4 regions of the Maridesulfovibrio salinus genome follow, and region 2 is predicted to be linked to each of the others. Evidence: predicted binding sites of a transcription regulator. Region 2 holds the regulator's gene; each other region holds the start of a gene.
What was found. The regulator sigma-54, encoded in region 2, starts transcription at its own class of promoters, with help from an activator protein. The targets are predictions, from matches to a motif close to CTGGCACGGNNNNTGCTT.
Positions count from the first base shown of each region.

Region 1: ACZ5PW_RS09415 (PEP-CTERM sorting domain-containing protein) is a predicted target of sigma-54. The motif match lies at 2,151-2,168, and genes of this name have one in related genera.
Region 3: ACZ5PW_RS08340 (flagellar hook protein FlgE) is a predicted target of sigma-54. The motif match lies at 2,538-2,555, and genes of this name have one in related genera.
Region 4: ACZ5PW_RS03840 (protoporphyrinogen/coproporphyrinogen oxidase) is a predicted target of sigma-54. The motif match lies at 2,526-2,543, and genes of this name have one in related genera.

Region 1 is NZ_AP042461.1:2,097,001-2,102,143, reverse strand. Features, by position in the region: gene prsT (XrtA/PEP-CTERM system TPR-repeat protein PrsT) at 1-1,438, opposite strand, end outside; gene ACZ5PW_RS09415 (PEP-CTERM sorting domain-containing protein) at 2,190-2,945, shown strand; gene ACZ5PW_RS09410 (CAAX prenyl protease-related protein) at 3,078-3,749, shown strand; gene ACZ5PW_RS09405 (PEP-CTERM sorting domain-containing protein) at 3,897-4,787, shown strand; gene ACZ5PW_RS09400 (class I SAM-dependent methyltransferase) at 4,862-5,143, shown strand, end outside.
Region 2 is NZ_AP042461.1:2,561,779-2,566,921, reverse strand. Features, by position in the region: gene rapZ (RNase adapter RapZ) at 1-314, opposite strand, end outside; gene ACZ5PW_RS11700 (PTS sugar transporter subunit IIA) at 500-946, opposite strand; gene hpf (ribosome hibernation-promoting factor, HPF/YfiA family) at 950-1,489, opposite strand; gene rpoN (RNA polymerase factor sigma-54) at 1,542-2,957, opposite strand; gene ACZ5PW_RS11685 (sensor histidine kinase) at 3,238-5,143, opposite strand, start outside.
Region 3 is NZ_AP042461.1:1,861,993-1,867,135, reverse strand. Features, by position in the region: gene hslV (ATP-dependent protease subunit HslV) at 1-92, shown strand, start outside; gene hslU (ATP-dependent protease ATPase subunit HslU) at 111-1,478, shown strand; gene ACZ5PW_RS08345 (tetratricopeptide repeat protein) at 1,663-2,409, shown strand; gene ACZ5PW_RS08340 (flagellar hook protein FlgE) at 2,651-4,240, shown strand; gene ACZ5PW_RS08335 (ferritin-like domain-containing protein) at 4,338-4,814, opposite strand.
Region 4 is NZ_AP042461.1:870,361-875,503, reverse strand. Features, by position in the region: gene pstA (phosphate ABC transporter permease PstA) at 1-40, opposite strand, end outside; gene pstC (phosphate ABC transporter permease subunit PstC) at 77-940, opposite strand; gene ACZ5PW_RS03845 (PstS family phosphate ABC transporter substrate-binding protein) at 1,544-2,362, opposite strand; gene ACZ5PW_RS03840 (protoporphyrinogen/coproporphyrinogen oxidase) at 2,586-3,935, shown strand; gene ACZ5PW_RS03835 (M24 family metallopeptidase) at 3,946-5,022, shown strand; gene ACZ5PW_RS03830 (DUF4911 domain-containing protein) at 5,121-5,143, shown strand, end outside.

The DNA of each region.
Region 1 (5,143 bases), 460 kb from region 2:
CATATTTATTCTCAATCAGATCCATTCTTGCAAGAAGGGTGTAAAGCAGAGCATCCTCGGGACTTCCGTCCAATCCGCTGGCAAGAACCTCGCGAGCTTTGGCGTTCTCGGCATTGCGGAGATAAAAAGCCGCGAGAACAACCTTTGGACGAACATTTTCAGGTGATGCACTTATGGCATCCTTGAGAGCGGATTCGGTTTTGCCGAGTTCTCCCATGGAATAATGAACAGCTCCCATTTTGAAATATGACTGCGCAACTTCAGGATCTAGCTTAGTCGCCTTTTCATACTCTGCAATGGCCTTACTGCTCTCGCCCTTGGCAAAATATGCATCACCCAGTGTCATCCTTGCAAAAAGGTTGTCACTGTCTTCTTCAATAATCTTACGAGCTTCAGCAACGGATTCGTCATATCTCTGCTGATGGAGGAGAATCTGACTGATCAGTTCTCTTGCGCGTGAAAAGCCGGGCGAATAATCAACAGCTTTACGAAGATGGCTTATAGCTGTCTCGTAATTGCCATTTTCATAGTTACAAATACCCAGCATATAATAACCTTCAGGATCGGGACGCACGGAAACAGCTTCCATGTATGCATTGACCGCCGCGTCATATTTTTTCTGGGTATAGAAAGACAGCCCAACCAACTTTCGTCCGAAACCTGTTTCAGGAGCTATTTTATCCAGACTGTTGGCCAGACTCCATGCCTTGTCGAATTTACCTTCCTTAACAAGACGCTTACCTACTACATAAGCGGCATATGCATCATTAGGATGATTTTCATGGATTTTCAGGAAAATATCTTTGTAGGCTTCAGTGTCACCACGCTCAACAACGCATTTGGCCTTAAGGTACAACCCTTCATGGTTGATTTGATCTTTGGCAAGAATCTTATCGACAAGGACCTCAGCATCAGCGGTTTTTGCGTTGGACAGTAGAACGCGGGCCTTACCGAGCATTGCTCTGATATTTTCGGGATCAAGATTCAGGGCTTTATTGAAATAATCCATTGCCGCCCCATTATTGCGGGAGAAAAAGAAAGCCTGTCCCATCAGGATATTTCCTTCTACTGATTCGGGGTAAGCTTCATTATACTTACGCAGCAACTCGAGAGCCTTGATAAAATTTTTATTATGGAAAGCTATCTTACCTAAATCAAGGTAGACAGTATTGTCGTAAGGATTCTGTAAAAGATATTTATCAAAATTCTTTTGTGCACTCTCGTATTTCTCTGCCATTAAGTATGATCTGGCAAGACCGAGTCGTGCATCGAGGTTTTCAGGAGACTTATCAAGAACACTCTTGTAAACCACAATCGCGCCATTATAATTTTTGTCGGCAAAATGCTTCTTACCTTCCTCGACGAGTTTTCCGGCATTGCTTCCGCCACAACCAGCCAATGCTCCAATGACAAAGATAATTAGTATTAATCGCTTCAAAATGAATCTCCCGGAATTATATTTTGCCACCCAACTAAGCTATTTCCGTGCCAACTATATCTTCACAGACATAAACAACGGGATGGAATCAATTTTATAAAACCGAGAAAAACAGGAATAAATACAGACAATTACACAAAAAACATCGATATTTAAATTTACCGTCATATCATAAAACCGGAACTGTTAAACATACCATGAGAGGCCCCCGAACCTTACTAAACAAAGGAATATAGAAAAGGGAGGTTCTGGAAGAATAAATAAATAATCTATCAAACTTCTTATGGAACAAATTTAAACAAGATTAGCCTTTTTTATTTTTATGAAAGCCTTGAAAAGCCGCCAATATAACATCAGAACAGGAATAATCCGGATACCCGAGTACATAGTCCGGTAAAATCAGACGGCCACCTCAGCCAACACTCAAAGCATTTACCCTTATAAATCAGAATATTATAAATTATAAAAAAACACCCAAAAACCAACCCTATAGAATTATACCCTTAATACCCTCTACAAGTAGTGTCTGTTTAAGCCGGACAATCTAAACTTGCCCGTGCTACTCTCAGTACCTCTGTAGATCACAGGTTAGGATAAACAGTGTCCACTTTTTCAGGATTAGTATTCAGAATTGATTAGCTCATTTCACAACTGGAAAATTAAACTTCAATAAAATGCACATCAGAAAAACAGGACACGACTTTCACAAAAACTGGCACACATTATGCTTAGAATCAGCAGAGGTGAAAATATGAAAAACAAATCGCTACTGTTTATTATCACATTGTTTCTGATGCTGCAGTCATCGTTTGCTAGTGCAGGATATCTAAATTTCTACGACACCGCGAATGAGTGGGATGGAATCCAAACGAGATATCACAACACTGACGTGGTGGGAACGCCGCAACTTACAGGCGGAAGATTCGTTTTTGATGATCATACACTTAAAGGAATCGAACTTGATTACACTTCCACCAGTAAAAACATAATGCCCGCTGACTGGTTTTTTGATTTTGACCAGGACAACAAGTGGGACTACATTCTACATAACGTCAGTACCTGGAACGGTTGGCGTACGAGCAGGCGCAGCAACTATGACCTTTACAAGGTGGACATGCCCATCGATGACTGGGATAACTACATTGAAGCTTTCGTTCCATACGGTCATGGCAGAACCGGGCATGTTGTGCAGGCCGACAAGTGGTACCTGAATAAGTACGGAACACTCCTAGATAGATACATCAGTTTTTCCCAATGGGATTACAACACAAAAAGGGTAACAGAAGACTCTCCGGCTACGGCTATTTGGTCCGGTTTTGAAATTGAACTTGACCAGTATGCCGGACAGCACATGACCTATGCTTTTGCAATGACCTGCGCCAATGACGTTTTGTTCAGCGAGATTCCAATTCCATCTCCCGAACCCGGAACTTTCATTCTGTTCGGAGCGGGTGCGATAGGTCTCTTCTTTTATCAGCGCAGAAGACAATCTTCTAAAATAATTTAGGCAAGGAAAACTCAATAAGAAACACCATCAACTGGGAATACCCGGTTGCTGGTGTTTTTTCTTATCCCCTTCATTTACTCATTGCATTCTTCCGGACAGCAAAAGCAACACCTTCGAAATCTCGAGAAAAAGATGAACCACACCCTGGCCAGAGTACTCCCGTTTTCAATATATATGTCCTTTATTGCCATCCTTGAGATGCTGAAACTTTCGGGAATACACATCTCCTCCCAAGAGTTATGCTTAATCTATCCTGTAAAGATTGTTCTGGTTGTAATTTCGCTGGTAGTATTCAGGAAATTTTACACTGAAATAGTATGGAGTCAGTTGCTTTACCTGCGCCATACACTGCTAAGCATTATTGTCGGAACTGTGGTGATTATTCTCTGGATAAACTTGGCTGTACCGCCTTTCATTAGTGGAAAACTGTCCCCTTATGCCCATAACGTGTTTCTCGATGAGCGGATTAATATTTTATTGCTGTTAATCCGGGCTTCTGGTGCGGTGCTGGTCGTACCTGTGATGGAAGAACTTTTCTGGAGATCCTTTCTTTGCCGTTACCTTGTTAATTCTGACTTCATGTCTGTCAGACAAGGAAAATTTACACCTTTCACCTTCATTTCAACTGTGATCCTGTTCGGGCTTGAGCACCAACTCTGGCTGGCCGGTATGATCGCAGGCATCGCATATAACTATATATACTATAAAACAAGCAGCTTAGCCCAGTGTATTCTTAGTCATGCACTGAGTAATATGCTTTTAGCCCTCTTTGTCGTTTACGGTGACAACTGGAAATTCTGGTAAGCTGTAAACATTTACTTAAAAAAGCGTCGGAGAGTTTTACAGTTTTCACCAAAAAAACCTTATTTAAAAAATAAGCCCTTTAAAAACAACTATATAAAACATGGCACACACATTGCTAAGACTAAAGAAAACCAAAAGGAGTTTAAAATGAGGATTAAATCAATTGTTCTTAGCATGGCAGTTCTCATGACAATGGCTTTCGCCAGCTTTGCCCACGCAGACTATCTCGGCATGGATGATGTTGGTGATTACACCTGGAACCTGAGTTTCTACCAGAATGTTGTGGATGAAGCCGGTAATGACATCGACTTCAGCTACTCAGAATTTGCAGATGTCAGCACTCTCAGAACCAAGCTTGTTGGAAAATACATCTGGGGTGTTATGGATCTTGAAAAAGTACAGAACATCAGCAATGTTTCTGAAGATGTATGGCCTGAATCCGGAACCCCGCTGACAGTTACCGGTGTGTTCTGGGGACTTAAAATCGAAGATATTGATCCCGCCACACTCGTAATGAGCTTTTCCGGTGGTGAAGGTAAATTCTACTCCAGTGAAACAACTGATGTTACAACTGCACCTGAAGCTCCCACAGCCGGCACTACAGACATTACTAACGGCGAACTCGACCTTTCATGGTTCGAAGCCCAGTACGGTTCTTCACTTGCTCTCGATAGCGAGCTCGCAGATTTCCAGTGGGTCCCCGGTGCTGATGCCACTAACGCTGACATTACCCAGACTGCAGTAGTTCTGCCTCAGCTTGCTCAGGGAACCTTCTTCCTGGACTTCCTGAACACGAGCTTTGCTGACCACATCGGAGATGACACTTACTCAAATCTGGTAGATGGTACCATCTACGATGCAGCAGCACGCGGAACAGCCACTATCCAGTACGAAGACCCCAACGGATGGGACTTTGCAAGCAACCTCGGAACAACTCTGACCATGCATGCAGTACCTGAACCCAGTTCCTTTATCCTCATCGGACTCGGTCTGGCTGGTTGTTTCTTCTACACCCGCAGACAGAGAAATCTTCTTTAGAAATATACTCCCCAAGCCTAACCACAAGCGAAGCCGATTACCCCGGCTTCGCTTTTTCGCATTGAGGAAAAGCCATGAATACTCCACCAAGAATCCTTGAAAAAGAGATTATGTCCTCAGAGCAGGATGTCATTGCATATGACCAGCTCACCAAACAGTATCTTAATATACTGCACACCGGATTTGTCGAATCCATAGTCAATCTTGCTCCTGAAGAAGGACGATTCCTGGAAGTCGGTTGCGGTACAGGTTGGATATCCATAGGTGTGGCAACTCACAGCAGAGCTGTCATCACCGGGATAGATCTATCCGAAAACATGCTGAAAAGAGCCCGCAGTAATGCGGAAAGTGAAGGC
Region 2 (5,143 bases):
CTGCGCACCAGTTCCGGCAGACGCGCTTCGAGAAAAAGAATGCTTGGACAAAAGCCTCTTTTGGTCAGCTCTTCACGCGTGGCTTCCCAGTCACTGCTAAATTCCAACTGACGCAGATCCATCCCGAGAACCAATCCCCGATACATATTGTCACGGGTGCAGAAAAGGTCCACAAGGCGCGGGAGCATTCCCGCGGGAAGCCCGTCAACACAGAAAAAACGTAAATCTTCAAAAACCTTGAGAACAGTTGATTTACCGGCTCCTGAAAGACCGGTCACAACTATGACCGGAAATGAATCGACATCGCACTTCACGTCCTGCTCCTTTCGCGTCTACTTCCGGCATGCGGAGAAAAAGACTTTTATCCGCTTAAAAAATCCCCGCGCCGCATTTTTAACATGAAAACCCCGGCCGACATGACAACAGTAACATAAACAAAATTAGCAATGACCAGAGTTCATTGCTAATTCATAAGACTTTATTTTTTCAAGGAAAAAATCTAAATCCCGAGAAGCCTGTGCAGCTCCTCTTCATCCCCGGTTTCAATAAAGGCCTGCCTGTAGGCAGAATCCTTCAACTGACGGGAGATCTGGGCCAGAATCTTTAGATGGGCTCCGGCCCCTTTTTCAGGAGCCAGAACCATAAAGAATATCCTACACGGTTGCAGATCAAGGGACTCGAAATCAATACCTTCGCCGGATCTTCCGACGACCACGACTATTTTCTCAAGTCCTTCAAGTTTGCCATGGGGGATGGCTATGCCATCCCCTATACCGGTTGTTCCAAGTTTTTCTCGATCATTAAGGACCTTTAAAGCCTTTTCTGCATCCACTTCAATACCTGCGGCATTGAGAGTGGAAACCATTTCCTTCAGAACTCCGCTCTTGTCAGAGCTTTCCAATTCGTAGATTACAAGGTCCTTTGCCAGATTATCACTTATATTCATCAGTTAGTATCCCGGGTCAATCAAACCGAAGTCGCCGTTATTGCGACGGTAAATTACGTTTATAGCTTCATTGTCCGCATTGCGGAATACGAGGAATTCATGGTCCATGGTCTGGAGCTGTTCTGCAGCTTCATCAATACTCATGGGCTTGGGAACAAAAGAATCGGATTCGACAATCACGGGTTCCCTGTATACTTCCTCTTCAGCATAGCTGATTACATCCATGCGGGCGGAAGAGACTTCCTTGCGTCTATGACTCCGCATCTTTTCACGAGCGCGGCGAAGCTGGGCTTCGAGCTTGTCCAGAACCATGTCCACAGTGGAGTACATGTCTTCTGATACTTCATAAGCACTGATGTGCAGATGATCGGAGGTTAAGATAACCTCAGCCACATGCCTGAACTTGTCCACCGAGAGGTTAACCTGCATTTCGGTGTTTTCAGGGTTGGTAACATACTTAACTAGCTTGGAGAAACGGCTGTTTGCATATTCCTTCAGATGTTCGGATGCGTCGAAGTTCTTAAAAGTGAATGCTACGTTCATAGAGCCTCCTTCGTAATAGGTGAATATGCTTTTTTTCTCCGGACCTGCCTGGCTAGAAAACCTTTTTCCTTTTAGAGGAGGAAGGTATCCCCATTGCAGTCCTGTACTTGGCTACAGTTCTTCTCGCGATGTTGACCTCAAGACTGGCCTTGAGCATTTCGGCGATCTTCTCATCGCTGAGCGGTTTCTTGGTATCCTCCTCACCGACCAGCTTTTTGATCATCGCCTTGACCGACTCCGAGCCAACCTGAGACCCGTCATCAAGTCCGAGAGCACTGTTAAAGAAAAATTTTAATTCAAAGATCCCGTGCGGTGTAGACACATACTTGTTTGTGGTGATTCTGCTCACCGTGGATTCATGCATTTCAATGTCTTCCGCCACTTCTTTCAGGATAAGGGGCTTAAGCTTGGTGACACCATGGGCGAAAAACTCTCTCTGAAAGCGTACAATGGATTCAAGAACCTTATATAATGTACGCTGCCTCTGATAGAGGCTTTTCATCAGCCATTGTGCCGAGCGCATCTTGTCCTGAAAATATTCCTTGTCTTCCCCCTTGGTCGAAGCCAGAGTTTCAACATAAAAAGCGTTCATCTGCAGTTTGGGCAACCCGTCTTCGTTCAGAACAATAACAAAATCACCGTCATATTCATAAACATAAGCATCCGGACTGATATAGAAAGAGTCTCCGCCTGAAAAACTTGCTCCGGGCAATGGATCAAGAGTTGTCATCAAATCAAGATAACTCTTTAAATCCTCCATACTGAGTTTGAATTTTCTTGCCAGAGGCTTGTATCGCCTTTTCTCAAGATCATCCAGATGATCACGTACCAGTGAAACAAGAATGGGGTCATCATCAAGCTTAAGTGCTTCAAGCTGCAGCATCAAACATTCCTGAGGAGTTCTTGCCGCCACCCCAACCGGGTCAAACTTCTGGATTTTATCCAGAACCTTTTCCACTTCTTCGATTTCAGCGTAGCATGTTTCAGCCACTTCTTCCAACTCAATCCTTAAAAAACCACCGGAGCTCAGATTTCCGATGATACACTCTCCAATCTCAACCTCTTTTTCAGAAAGATCTGAGAGACAAAGCTGCCAGTGCAGATGCCCTTCAAGCGAAGTGGACTTGGTGAGTCTCGCCTCAAAGGACATTCCATCCTCAAGAGATTCGCTTTCACGCGAGGCAGACTGTTTGGAAGTGCTGGAAAATTCACCTAAATAATTTTCCCATTCAGCGTCCTTGGAGATCTGGACCTCTTCCGCAGTTGCGGTTCCGGCGTCAGAGTCCGGTGAATCCGTTCTTTCCTGAGGGTCCATTTCCTCAAGTATAGGATTCTCCATAAGCTCCTGATGTACGGAATCTACAAGTTCCAGCCTGGAAAGCTGCAACAACTTGATAGCCTGCTGCAACTGGGGAGTCATTACCAGTTGCTGAGTAAGCTTTAATTGTTGTCTAAGTTCCAACCCCATAAAAGTCTGCCACCTTCGTAATCATAAATATATTCAAACAGGATTACATTCAAAATCAGATTAAAAAATACAACCGGAAAAATTATCTTCAAATTTCTTCCGAGCTTGATTCAACTATGCCACACTACTCTGCAGCTTGCAACAGCTAACCTCTGATTTGATTGAAATAACAAGATTTTTTAGCCATTAACATTGCTTATGAAAAAAGTGTACCAATGTTCTGATCAAGTGTAAATCCGCAATGCGTATATTAATGAAAACTTAAGCCGGAGAGGTAATATCAGGCGTTGAATTCCAGTGATTCTTTTTTTAGGGGAAGGAGTATCACAAAACGAGCTCCACCGTCTGGTGCTGGCTCAACGCTGAAGCTGCCGCCGTGATTCTGGGTGATTATGAAATATGAAACTGAAAGCCCCAGTCCGGTCCCTATACCGGAAGGCTTGGTGGTAAAAAAAGGTTCAAAGATTCTTCTGCGTATTTCAGGCTTTATTCCCGGACCATTATCCTCTACTTCAATAAGAGCATTGTCCCCCCTCCTTCTAGTTCGTACACGAAGTTCCGGATGTGCACCTGAATGCCCATGCTCTCTTATTGCCTGGGCTGAATTTTTGAAAAGGTTGAAAAGAACCTGCTCTATTTCTGTTCTTGAGCACACGACACCGGGTAGCCCTTTATCATAATCGCGCACAATTCTGATATGAAGGAAGTCGTATTTCTTTTTAAGATCGTAATCTTTGGCTGCCAGGCTCAACGATGCTTCAAGAAGATCAGTAAGATTCACCTCTTCAATCTTATCCTTACCTGGCCTGCTGAAATCAAGCATATTAGAGACAATACCCGCGGCTCTGGCTCCGGACTCCTTTATACCTTTAACAATACTTCCTATTTTACGTAATTCATAATAACTGCGGAGGCTCTCCATAGAACACCCCGCCTTTTCACAGGCAACATGATTGGCTTTAATGTCCGGCAGAAACTTTCTTTCAAGGTTTTGAGCTCCCTGCAATATCCCACCGATAGGATTGTTGATCTCATGAGCCATCCCCGCTGCGAGACCGCCTACCGAAATCATTTTCTCAGTCTGGACCATGGTTTCTTCCATACGGACACGCGCTGTCACGTTGTCAATCCTTACAACAACGCCTTTACTCTCAGAGCCTATCAACGGGAAAACAGTAATATCATAAATATCTTTACCCCCTCCAGGAAACCTTCGCCGTTCCATTGTATGGGGAATTTTCTCCCTAACAGCTCGTTCAACACCCTGAGCAATCTCACTCTGGCCGGAAAAGAACTGCACAACTCCGACCGGACGGATCTCTGTAGACTCAAGATTGAAGATTGACATGGCCTTTTCGTTGCACTGTCTTACCATAAGATCGTCGTCCACCCAGATAAGAGCGGAAGGCATGGAATCAATCACGCTCTGGAAAAAAGTCTTGGAAACGAGCAGGTCGTATTCGCGCTCCCTTACTTTCCGGGACATAACATCAAAGACCTTTCCGAACTCATCAAGCTCCATAAACTCAACATGTTCCGAGTCTTCTGTCGGATAATCCCCCTTGGCGACAGATGACAATTTTTTTATGTAGCTTGAAAGAGGAAGAATCACATTCGCCCTGAATTCTTTTTTCAAGGCAATAAGCAGAACCAGAAAAATAATAAGAATCAGAAAGGTAACCAGAATACCAAGAGCAATCACAGGTCTGAAAAAAAAGGTCGCTGAGCTTGCGACAACCAGTTTCCAGCCTGTACCGGGAATCTGAGACATAACACCGAAGAAAAAACCGTCACCGGTAGTGTAGAATCTGGCTTTACCTGTTTCTCCTTCTTCAGAAAGAATCGCAAGCCCGCCCAGATTGGCCTGAGTACGGACCAATTCCATGTCAGGGTGCACAATCAGATTTCCATAAGCGTCGGTAAGCATGATGACTCTATCCGGAGATAGAAAACCATGAATGAAACTCTGCAGGGCATCAAGACTCAACTCTGCAACAAGCCTCCCTCCTCCTTCGACTGAAATACTGATATACACAACCAGCTTTCCGGACTGGGGGGAGATTATAGGAGAAGTCAAAACATATCCCTTCCGTTGAGGGTCATTAATTCTGATCGGGAAATCCACCCCCTTTATACCCTCGGGAGCCACCGCAATAATGTTCTCATTTCTATCCAGCAGCATTAAC
Region 3 (5,143 bases), 700 kb from region 2:
TCGCAGAGAAATCCATGGAAATTGCCAGTGAAATATGCGTGTACACTAACGGAAACTACGTTCTCAAAACTCTTGAGAAACAAGACAAATAAATTTGCAAAGGTTTTATAATGAGCAATCTTACTCCCAGAGAAATCGTTTCGGAACTGGACAAATTCATCATTGGACAGGCTGACGCAAAGCGCATGGTCGCAATCGCGATGCGTAACCGCTGGCGCAGACAGCAACTCCCCGCAGAGCTTCGTGATGAAATCGCCCCAAAAAATATTATCATGATGGGCCCCACGGGAGTGGGTAAAACCGAGATAGCACGCCGTCTGGCCAAACTATCCGGATGCCCTTTCTTTAAAGTTGAAGCCACCAAATTCACCGAAGTCGGTTATGTTGGGCGCGATGTTGAATCCATGGTCCGCGACCTCATGGAAATCGGCATAAATCTTGTGCGCAAGGAAGAAACGGAGAAAGTGAAAGTCAAGGCGGAAAAAAACGCTGAAGACGCCCTTCTGGATCTTCTGCTTCCCAACTCCAAACCGCAGCAGCAGGGAATGGGATTTTTCAATAACGCCGAACCTCAGCAGGAAGAAAAGCCGGCTGTGGATTCCTCATCCACCCGGGAGAAATTCCGCAAGATGTGGCGAGAAGGCAGACTGAATGACCGTGAGGTTGAGATTGAAGTTACTGTGCAGGGAGGCGGAGTTGAAATAATGTCCATGCCCGGCATGGAAGATATGGGCATGCAGGTTTCCGACATGATGAGTAAAATGTTTCCCGGAAAGAAAAAGACCCGCAAGGTCAACATCAGGGAAGCATACGAAATTCTCATCCAGCAGGAATCCGAAAAACTAATCGACATGGACAACGTGGCGGAACTCGCCCGCGAAAGAGTGGAACAGAGCGGCATCCTCTTCCTTGACGAAATCGACAAGATTGCCGGGAAACAGGAAGGTGGTTCAACAGATGTTTCCCGTGAAGGTGTACAGCGTGACCTTCTACCTGTTGTTGAAGGGTGCGTGGTCAACACAAAGTACGGTATGGTCAAGACTGACCACATCCTGTTTATCTCCGCAGGTGCTTTCCACTATGCCAAGCCCTCCGATCTCATTCCCGAACTTCAGGGACGTTTTCCCTTGAGAGTAGAACTTTCCTCCCTTGGCAAAGATGAATTCTACAGAATCCTGACCGAACCTCAGAACGCACTTACTGTTCAGTATAAAGCCCTGCTGGAAACCGAACAGCTTACTATCGATTTCAGCAAGGAAGCTCTGGAGGAAGTGGCCTACCATGCCCAGAAGATTAACGAGGAAACCGAAAACATAGGGGCCAGACGTCTTTACACCATCATGGAGAAGATACTTTCCGACCTTTCCTTTGAAGCTCCGGACCGCTCCGGTGAAAGCATTGTCATCGACCGAGAATACGTGCAGGAAAAACTGAAGGACGTTGTGGAAGATCGCGACCTGTCCCGTTACATCCTGTAAATAAATCGGCCATTGACCGAATAGGATCAAAGTATACATTATCAAGCGGGGTATTGCACTGTAATACCCCGCTTTTTTTATATTTTCATAAATTGTGGGTCGGGACAAAATGTGCTAGACAAGCACCTGAACGCATAAAAGCACTTTCTGCCACGTATGATCAACAAGGAAACAGGGACCAGTCATGGCTACCGATTCTTCCATGCAGCCCAGAATCAGGGGCGCTTTCTCAACAAGGATAGTTCAGGAAATAGGGACAGGTACAACCAAGAGAAAGGTTGTTCAATCCTTTCTTTACTATGCCGAGGAAGAAGAGAATGGGGATATCTCCCTGCAGGCACTGAACGAAAATAACGTGCCTTCAGGGGAAGCACTGACAATCAGCAAGGAAGAGCTGCTTGAGTCGTTTACTCCAGAGCTGGAGCTATATACGTCAGAGGTTTTCCCGGCCATGAAAGAGTTGAGCAAAACTCTGGCAAAGGCAGACCGTCAACGTCAGCTGGGAAACACCTTCACCGCAGAAGTGGAATACGGAAAAGCCCTGAATCTTGACGAGGAAAACATCCGCGCGAACTTCGGAATAGGCTTATGCTATCTTTCCAGAAATGAAGATGAAAAGGCGGTTGATATATTCAACCGTCTGGTTAAGCTTGATGCCGCATTTGAAAAGCAGCATAAGCATCTGTTCAACGACTTCGGAATATCCCTTCGCAAAAATCATATGTTTGAAGAGGCTATAGAGTTCTATAAAAGAGCAATCGGGCTGACTGACGACGATGAGAATCTCTTTTTCAACATCGCCCGCTGCCTGTTTGAGCTGGGAAAACGCAAGGAATGCCTCATATATATTGATAAATGCCTGAATCTCAATCCCGGATCACAGCCGGCCATAAAGCTTAAAAAACATATATCAAAAAAAATATCTGTTTAACCCTTCCCTCTTCCTGCACTGAATTTTTATCCCCCCTATTCCAGTATTATCCATTTATGGGGAACTTTTTTTCCCTTTATCATCTTAATTTATCCATACAAATCCTTAAGATAAGCTAATCATAACTTTAGGCACGCCCTTTGCTTAAATACGTGTGAGCGGATTTTTATTCCCGCTTGTACGGTTTAACAGGTTTCGGCGGAGTCAACATATAATGCCGGACCCCTCAAGGAGTTTTTTCATGGCTTTCAGCTCAATGTACATAGGCTCGGCCGGCATCAAGTCGCACGGTATGCTGATGCAGCAGATCGGGGCCAACCTTGCCAACGTGAATACCACGGCCTACAAGAGCGGAGACACTTTTCTTGAAACCTTGAACAGCCAGAGCCACGTCGGTTCCATCTCAGGAGTAGTCGCCGGGGGAGGAGCAAACACAGTCGGGCAGATAGGCCTCGGTTCAAGGGTGTCTTCTACGCGAATCAATTTTAAAGAAGGCTCGTTCGAGCACACCAACAACAGCACCGACCTCGCCATCGGGGGACAGGGATTTTTCCGTGTGGCCAAATCCGATAACACCGGAAGCTACTACACCCGAGCCGGTAATTTCCATTTCGACAAAAACGGAGTTCTCGTGGATTCTCACGAGAATATCCTGCAGGGATACGCCATCGACAATGATGGAAACATCGGAACTGCTTCCCAGAATATAGCCCTGCCCATGAAAACGGAAAAAAATGCTGCAGGTCAGGATGTGCTTGTTGTTAAGTCCGACCCCAAGCCCACTGATGAAGTTTCCATCCGCACCAACCTTGACTCCGGAAGTGTGGACAATACTGAAGTGGAAGGTTCTCCTTTTTTCTCCTTGATGCAGACCTGGAACGGAAAAAATGAGATTCCCCTGACATCCGAGCAATACGCTTACAACACCTCTATCAAGATATATGATGAAAGCGGTGAAACCCATGACATGGTTGTCTATTTTGACAAAGTAACCAATGACGGTGATTCCTCGGACAAGAAGTACTGGGAATACATAGTCACAGTTCCTCCGGGAAGTGACGCAAGTGCCAACGCCGCCACATCCGCTGCCGGACTGCTCATGACAGGTACACTTACTTTTTCCGGTGACGGCACCCTGATCAATCAGAGTGCCTATACCCTGAAGGAAGGTGCCAATGACCCCAAATCCCTCAGCAACTGGACAGTGGCCGCTATGAACAGCAACGGGCTACCGGTTATGAATACGACTCTCAAAGGAGCTGATGGAACAACCAGTACTCAATCCATCTCCCTTAACATGGGAATTCAGTCCGGCAGTGACAGCTGGACCATACCGGGTGCCAACGCCTCCAGTGTAGGCAGTAATGCCTCGAACATTTCGGTCATGAATGACGGCAAGATCAACGCGCTGTCAACCACTGACTATTACGGATCATCTTCCACCATAAGCCAGTCACAGAACGGTTTCGGTGAAGGATACCTGCATAATGTAGACTTTGATTCAGACGGGATCCTGACTGCACATTTCAGTAATGGACTGAGTCAGCAACTGTATCAGGTAAATCTCTACAATTTCAAAAATGAGTATGGATTAAGGCGTGAGGGTTCCAACTATTTCAGCGCCACTCAGGACTCCGGAGACGCGATACAGGGAACCGCCGGAAAGGATGGCCTTGGTTCGGTTGTAGGAAGCAGCCTGGAAACATCGAACGTGGATCTTGCGGAAGAATTTGCCCAGATGATACTCACCCAGCGTGGATTTCAGGCAAACTCCAAGACCATCAGCACAACGGAATCGCTGATAAACACGGCTCTTGGAATCAAGAAATAAAATCTGAAATAATATTGCAGAATAAAACAAAGCCCTTTTCATGAATCATGAAAAGGGCTTTGTTACACTTTATCTCAAGGTAAGTCGCTGCAATCAACTAACCTTTAAGTTTTTCAGCAAGCATACGCAGATGCCCGCGTTCTTCTTCAATACAGTCTTCAACGATTCCGCGCTCTGATTCGGGAACCATTCTTTTCAGCTCGGTGAACAGAAGGATTGTATCTTTTTCAAAACGCATGGCTGCACGAACGGCATCCTCAAAGGTGAAATCTTCATCCTTGAAAGCCGCGGTGTAATCAAAGTTGAACACATCGTGAGAATCCACGAGAGCCATTACGTACTGGGTGTATTCTTCATAATCGCTGCCGGAAGGAATTTCGATATTGCCCAGACGGTCTCGCATATTTCTGAAAAACATCTCATGCTTGGATTCTTCTTCAGCAAAAAAGTCAAAGAATTCCTTGGCACCGGGGTCCTTTGCCTCGTCTGCTGCAAGCAGGTAGAAAGCCTGACCTTTCTGCTCAATTCGCATAGCCAGCTCAACTACTTCATTTGCATTGAAAAAAGTTACCATATTAACTCCTCATGAATTTAATCTATTTAATAGGGATTGTTCAGTCTGATTTTCAGGCAATAAAATCAGTCGAATCTCTGCAAACAGACGGTCATTGCCCACAATATTAACCACTGAAGCTAAAAGCGCAACCGGAATCAGTTATATATTTGCAAAAGACCATTTCGTTTTTTTTCGATTCAACATATAAAAAGATAATGGATTTATCGTTCTATAAACTTCAAAAGGTAATTACTTTTAATCCGGACGGCTTAGACTGCATAATTAATAGTCTGGAATATTGATTAAAATAATTGAATTGACCTGAGACGTCATTCTATTTCAAGCAG
Region 4 (5,143 bases), 1.7 Mb from region 2:
TTGAATTTACTTGCTCTATGGTTTCAGCGGAATTGTTCATTTTCATTCCCCGGTGGTTTTACGTCCATGTACCTGGCTACAGGGTGGCAGAACCGACCTGTTTATACTTGTGGGAGACATAATCGGCCACAAGGTTGAAAGCCATTGTGAAAAGAAAGAGCACCATGCCGATGGCGAAAAGTGCGTAATAGTGTTCACTGTGGTACGGAGCCTCGCCCATTTCAGCAGCGATAGACGCGGGCATGGGGCGTACCGGATCAAAGATCGAAGTAGGCAGAAGTCCGGCTCCACCGGCGACCATGAGCACAACCATGGTTTCCCCGATCGAGCGGGCCATTCCAAGAATAACCCCGGTTGAGATACCGGACAGGGATGCGGGGACCATCACTTTGTAAATAGACTGCCAGTGGGTTGCTCCCAGTGCCAGAGAAGCTTCCTTCAATTCAGCAGGCACTGAATAAAGAGCGTCCTCTGAAATACTTGTGATAGTGGGAACCGCCATGAACGCCAACATGACAGAAGCGTTGAAAAGGTTGAGACCGACAGCGATATCAAAAGTATTCTGCAGAAAAGGAGCGACAACAACCATCCCGAAAAAACCGATAACGACTGAGGGCAATGCGGCCAGCATTTCCACAGCAGGCTTTACGATATTACGAATTTTAGGAGACGCGATTTCAGCGAGGTAAATGGCTGTCATTACGCCCAGGGGTATGGCGATGAGAGAGGAAAGAAGAGTAACGGCACCAGAACCGACAATAAGAGGCCAGATACCGAGTGCCGGGGGCTCATCAGTCGGATACCACTCAAACCCGAAAATAAAGTCGGTAAAGGAAACAGAGTGGAATACGGGAAGCCCTTCGACAAAGAGAAATACCATAATCAGGAAAAGAACCAGAACCGAAGTGAATGCCGTGACCAGAAAAAAAGAATGAATCATGCGCTCTATTGTGCGGCGGCCAAGGTCAAGTGAAGACAGAGTATAGATAATCACGCCCATAAGCCCGAGTATTCCACTGAAAACATACCAGCCTGTGGAACGGGAGGAAACCATATTCTCTGCACTGTCTTTGATGAGTTGCAGGGTTTCTTTGTCTCCTTTATTCTTACCCATGACTTCGGAGTCGGTGCGTACAAAGGTATAAATCCTGTTCAACTCGGAATTGAGCTCCTTGACCCGGAGTTCCTTTTCAGCAGCTGTAATCGAGGACTCTTCCGTGCTTTCAGCTACTTCATGAGTGGAAAGCATCATGACTTTCTTAAGAGCACCAACGGCACTCATAGAATAGTCTCCCCTCTGCTCCACCTTCTCGACAGCGGAAATAAAGATCTGTTCAGCTTCGGACCTGGTACCGAGTTTATAGGCATAAACTCCGGTAACAACTGCGAGTATGATGAGAAGTAAACAGATGTTGCGGGACGTGATCACGACTTTTCCCCTGATAAATTTTATTTTGTTCTAATTAGCGTAAAATCTCCGGGAGGCTCCAGCCTCCCGGAGTATTCTATTATATCGGACCCGGTTTTCCGTTCATCCCGGATACTATTTTACGGGAATGAAGCCGGTGTCAGCAGCAAGTTTCTGGCCTGCGGGGCTCATCATGAAATCAAGAAGAGCTTTTACTTCACCGGAAGGCTTGCCGGGGGTGTAGAGGTTCAGACCGCGGGAGATGGGGTAGGAACCGTCTTTAGCTGTGGCAACAGAAGCGGATACACCATTAACAGTAACGCTTTTGAGCTCCTTGTTCAGATAAGCGAGACCAACGTAGCCAACTGCTTTTTTGTTCTTTGCGACAGCCTGAGCTACAGCACCGTTGGAAGCCTGGAGCAGTGCACCGGGGAATACACGATGTTTCTTACCGTCTTTCTTCATGATTTTGCTTTTCCAGCAGTCGTAGGTACCGGAGGAAGTGTCACGGGAGATGACAACAACTTTTGCATCTTCGCCGCCAAGTTCTTTCCAGTTTGTGATTTTGCCGGTGTAGATGCCGAAGAGCTGGTCTTTGGTCATTGCGCCAACAGAGTTCTCGGGGTTAACAACGGGGACGATGCAGTCAAGGGCAACGATGAACTGTTCAGGAGCGCGACCGTTGTCTGTAGCTTTCTGAACTTCAGCGGCTTTCATGTCGCGGGACATCATGGCGATGTCAGTGGTACCGTCGATGAGTGCCTTGGCACCGTTGGAAGAACCACCGCCGGAAATAGAGATGGAAACGTTGGGGTTGGCTTTCATGAAGGCTTCAGCAGCTTTCTGCATAAGAGGCAGAACAGTGGTGGAACCTTTAACCTGGATGGTTCCTGCAAATGCGGAACCTGCAAATGCCATTACCATTACAGCAACAAGAGCGATAATTTTTTTCATTATTTCCTCCAAAATGTGGAATTTGATTTCAGACCCAGATTCACCGTGTCCGTTTTCTGTCACCGAGAAACTGTCTATCTGAGATTGGTTACAAACCTGTTACGAAGAGAAGAAAGGTCAGTGACATAGTCATTTTATCGCTATTTCGTGGTTAATTGAGCTGGTGGCACACCCCTTGCTTTGAATTCACAAAAGCTAATAAACGCAAGGCGGAGAATACCCCATGAAAACCAGATATGCCATTATCGGCGCAGGTCCAACGGGACTTGGCGCAGCGAGGAGACTTACCGAACTGGGTGAAAAATCTTTCATCGTACTGGAAAAAAATTCCTGGGCTGGAGGACTTGCCTCAAGCTTTACCGATGACAAAGGATTCACATGGGACATAGGCGGACATGTCGCCTTCTCACATTATGAATATTACGACAGACTTCTCGATGAACTACTGCAAGGTGACTACATAGAGCATCTGCGGGAATCATGGGTAAGATCCTGCCGCACCTGGGTCCCCTACCCCTTTCAAAACAATGTGCGCTACCTTCCGAACCAGGAACGATGGGAGTGTGTGCGAGGCCTTCTGCCCGGAGAGAGAGCCGAAGAGGAACCGGAAAACTTCGAAGAATGGATTAACAAAATATTCGGAGCGGGCATCGCCAGACATTTCATGATGCCGTACAACTATAAAGTATGGGCAACCTATCCCCGGGATATGGCCTTTTCCTGGATCGGTGAACGGGTCAGCGTCATTGACCTTCGGTCAGTGCTCAAGAACATCCTTCTTGAGCGGGACCAGCTTTCATGGGGACCTAACAATAAATTCAGATTCCCCCTGAAAGGCGGAACCGGAGCGATTTTCCGGAGGCTGGCTGAAACAGTTTCCGGACACATAAAATACGACACAGAAATTGTTTCAATCGACCAGCAGAATAAGATCATCAGGGACAGCAAAGGCACCTCCTATGAATACGATTACCTGCTCAACACCGGCCCAGTGGATATTTTGACCACGCGCTGGCTGCAAAACGCTGATCAAAAACTTATAAATGCCGCAGATATGCTCAAACACAACGGAGTTATTGTCACGGGAATAGGTCTTTCATCCTCCAAACCGGACTCCCGCTGCTGGATGTATTTCCCTGAAAACGACAGTCCGTTTTACAGAGTTACAAATTTCCACAACTACTCACCCAACAACACACCTGTTCCCGGGAAGGGACGTGCTCTGATGTGCGAAGTCTCCTACTCTAAGGATAAGAAGGTGGACGAATCAAAAGTGGTTCAGGAAGTCGAAAGCGGTTTGGTAAACACAACCATGCTTGAAGAATCAGACCGCAGGGACATTATCTCCCGCTGGTCCATAAATGTGGATTACGGCTACCCCATCCCTTGCCTGCAACGCGATGAAGCGTTACAGATTTTACAGCCTGCTCTTGAATCCATGGACATATACTCCCGGGGCCGCTTCGGTGGCTGGAAGTATGAGGTCTCCAACATGGATCATTCGGTAATGCAGGGTGTAGAATGGGCTGAAAGGATGGTTAACGGTCAGCCTGAAACCACATACAGGATCTAAAGTTACACACATGACAATTCCAGCTTCCACCTATGAAAAAAGGCGGGAGAATGTTCGCAGAATCCTCAAGGATCGCGGCCATCCCCCGCTTTTAGTCAATTTTGCAGCCAACAGGTACTACCTGAGCGGCTTTGAACTCCACGACCCCCAATGCAACGAGACTGCCGGATGGCTCATAATCAATCCGGACGGACGTGACTTCCTGCTTACCGACCCCAGATACCATGACGCGGCCCTCAGGGTCTGGAATGAAGAGGATATTTTCATATATTCCGGACGAAAATATGATGCCTTACGCGATTTTTTCAAAGCCAACGGCTTCAGCAAACTTGCATACGACCCAAAATCCATAAATATTTTTGAACACGAAAAATTAACAGAACTCTGTGAACTCAAACCGGTTTCCGGACTGGTTGAAGATCTCCGCCTGATCAAGGATGAAGACGAAATCAGACTCATGGAAGAATCCTGCGCTCTGAACCATAAGGTTTATGAACTGCTTCAGCCGAAACTCAGGGAAGGGATGACCGAGTATGAAATTTCCTGGGAAGTGGAACAGCTGTTTCGCAATAACGGAGCATCCGAGCTTTCTTTTCCTACCATTGTAGGAATCGGCCCCAACGCCGCTCTTCCCCACGCTATTCCGGGCAATGATAAGCTCAAGGAAGGGGATCTCGTTCTGATTGATATGGGTGGAAGAATGGGCGACTACTGCTCCGACCAGACCAGAACTTTCTGGATCGGCGATAAACCCTCTGAAAGGTTTCTGACCGTCCGCGAACAGGTTCAGGAAGCTCAGATGGCCGCAATCAATACCTTGCGTCCCGGCCTGCCCATCCAGCACGCCTATCATACCGCCAAGGCAGTTTTTGAAAAATACGGAGTTGAAAAATACTTCACACATTCATTGGGCCACGGCATAGGGCTTGAGACACATGAAATGCCGAGCGTAAGCCCGATTGCCAAAGGAGAACTCAAACCGGGAATGGTAATTACCATAGAACCCGGACTCTACTATCCCGATTGGGGTGGAATTCGCTGGGAATACATGGTCCTCATAACCGAAGACAGCTGCAAAATTATGTAATATTCTGTGCTGAGTCTTTTTGAGAAGCTATGCTCAGCACACCTGTGTGCCCCCTGATTATACGGGGGCACAGTTAACCCTTCAAGCCTAGAAGTATTATGGCCCGCAGAAAAAGAAAACC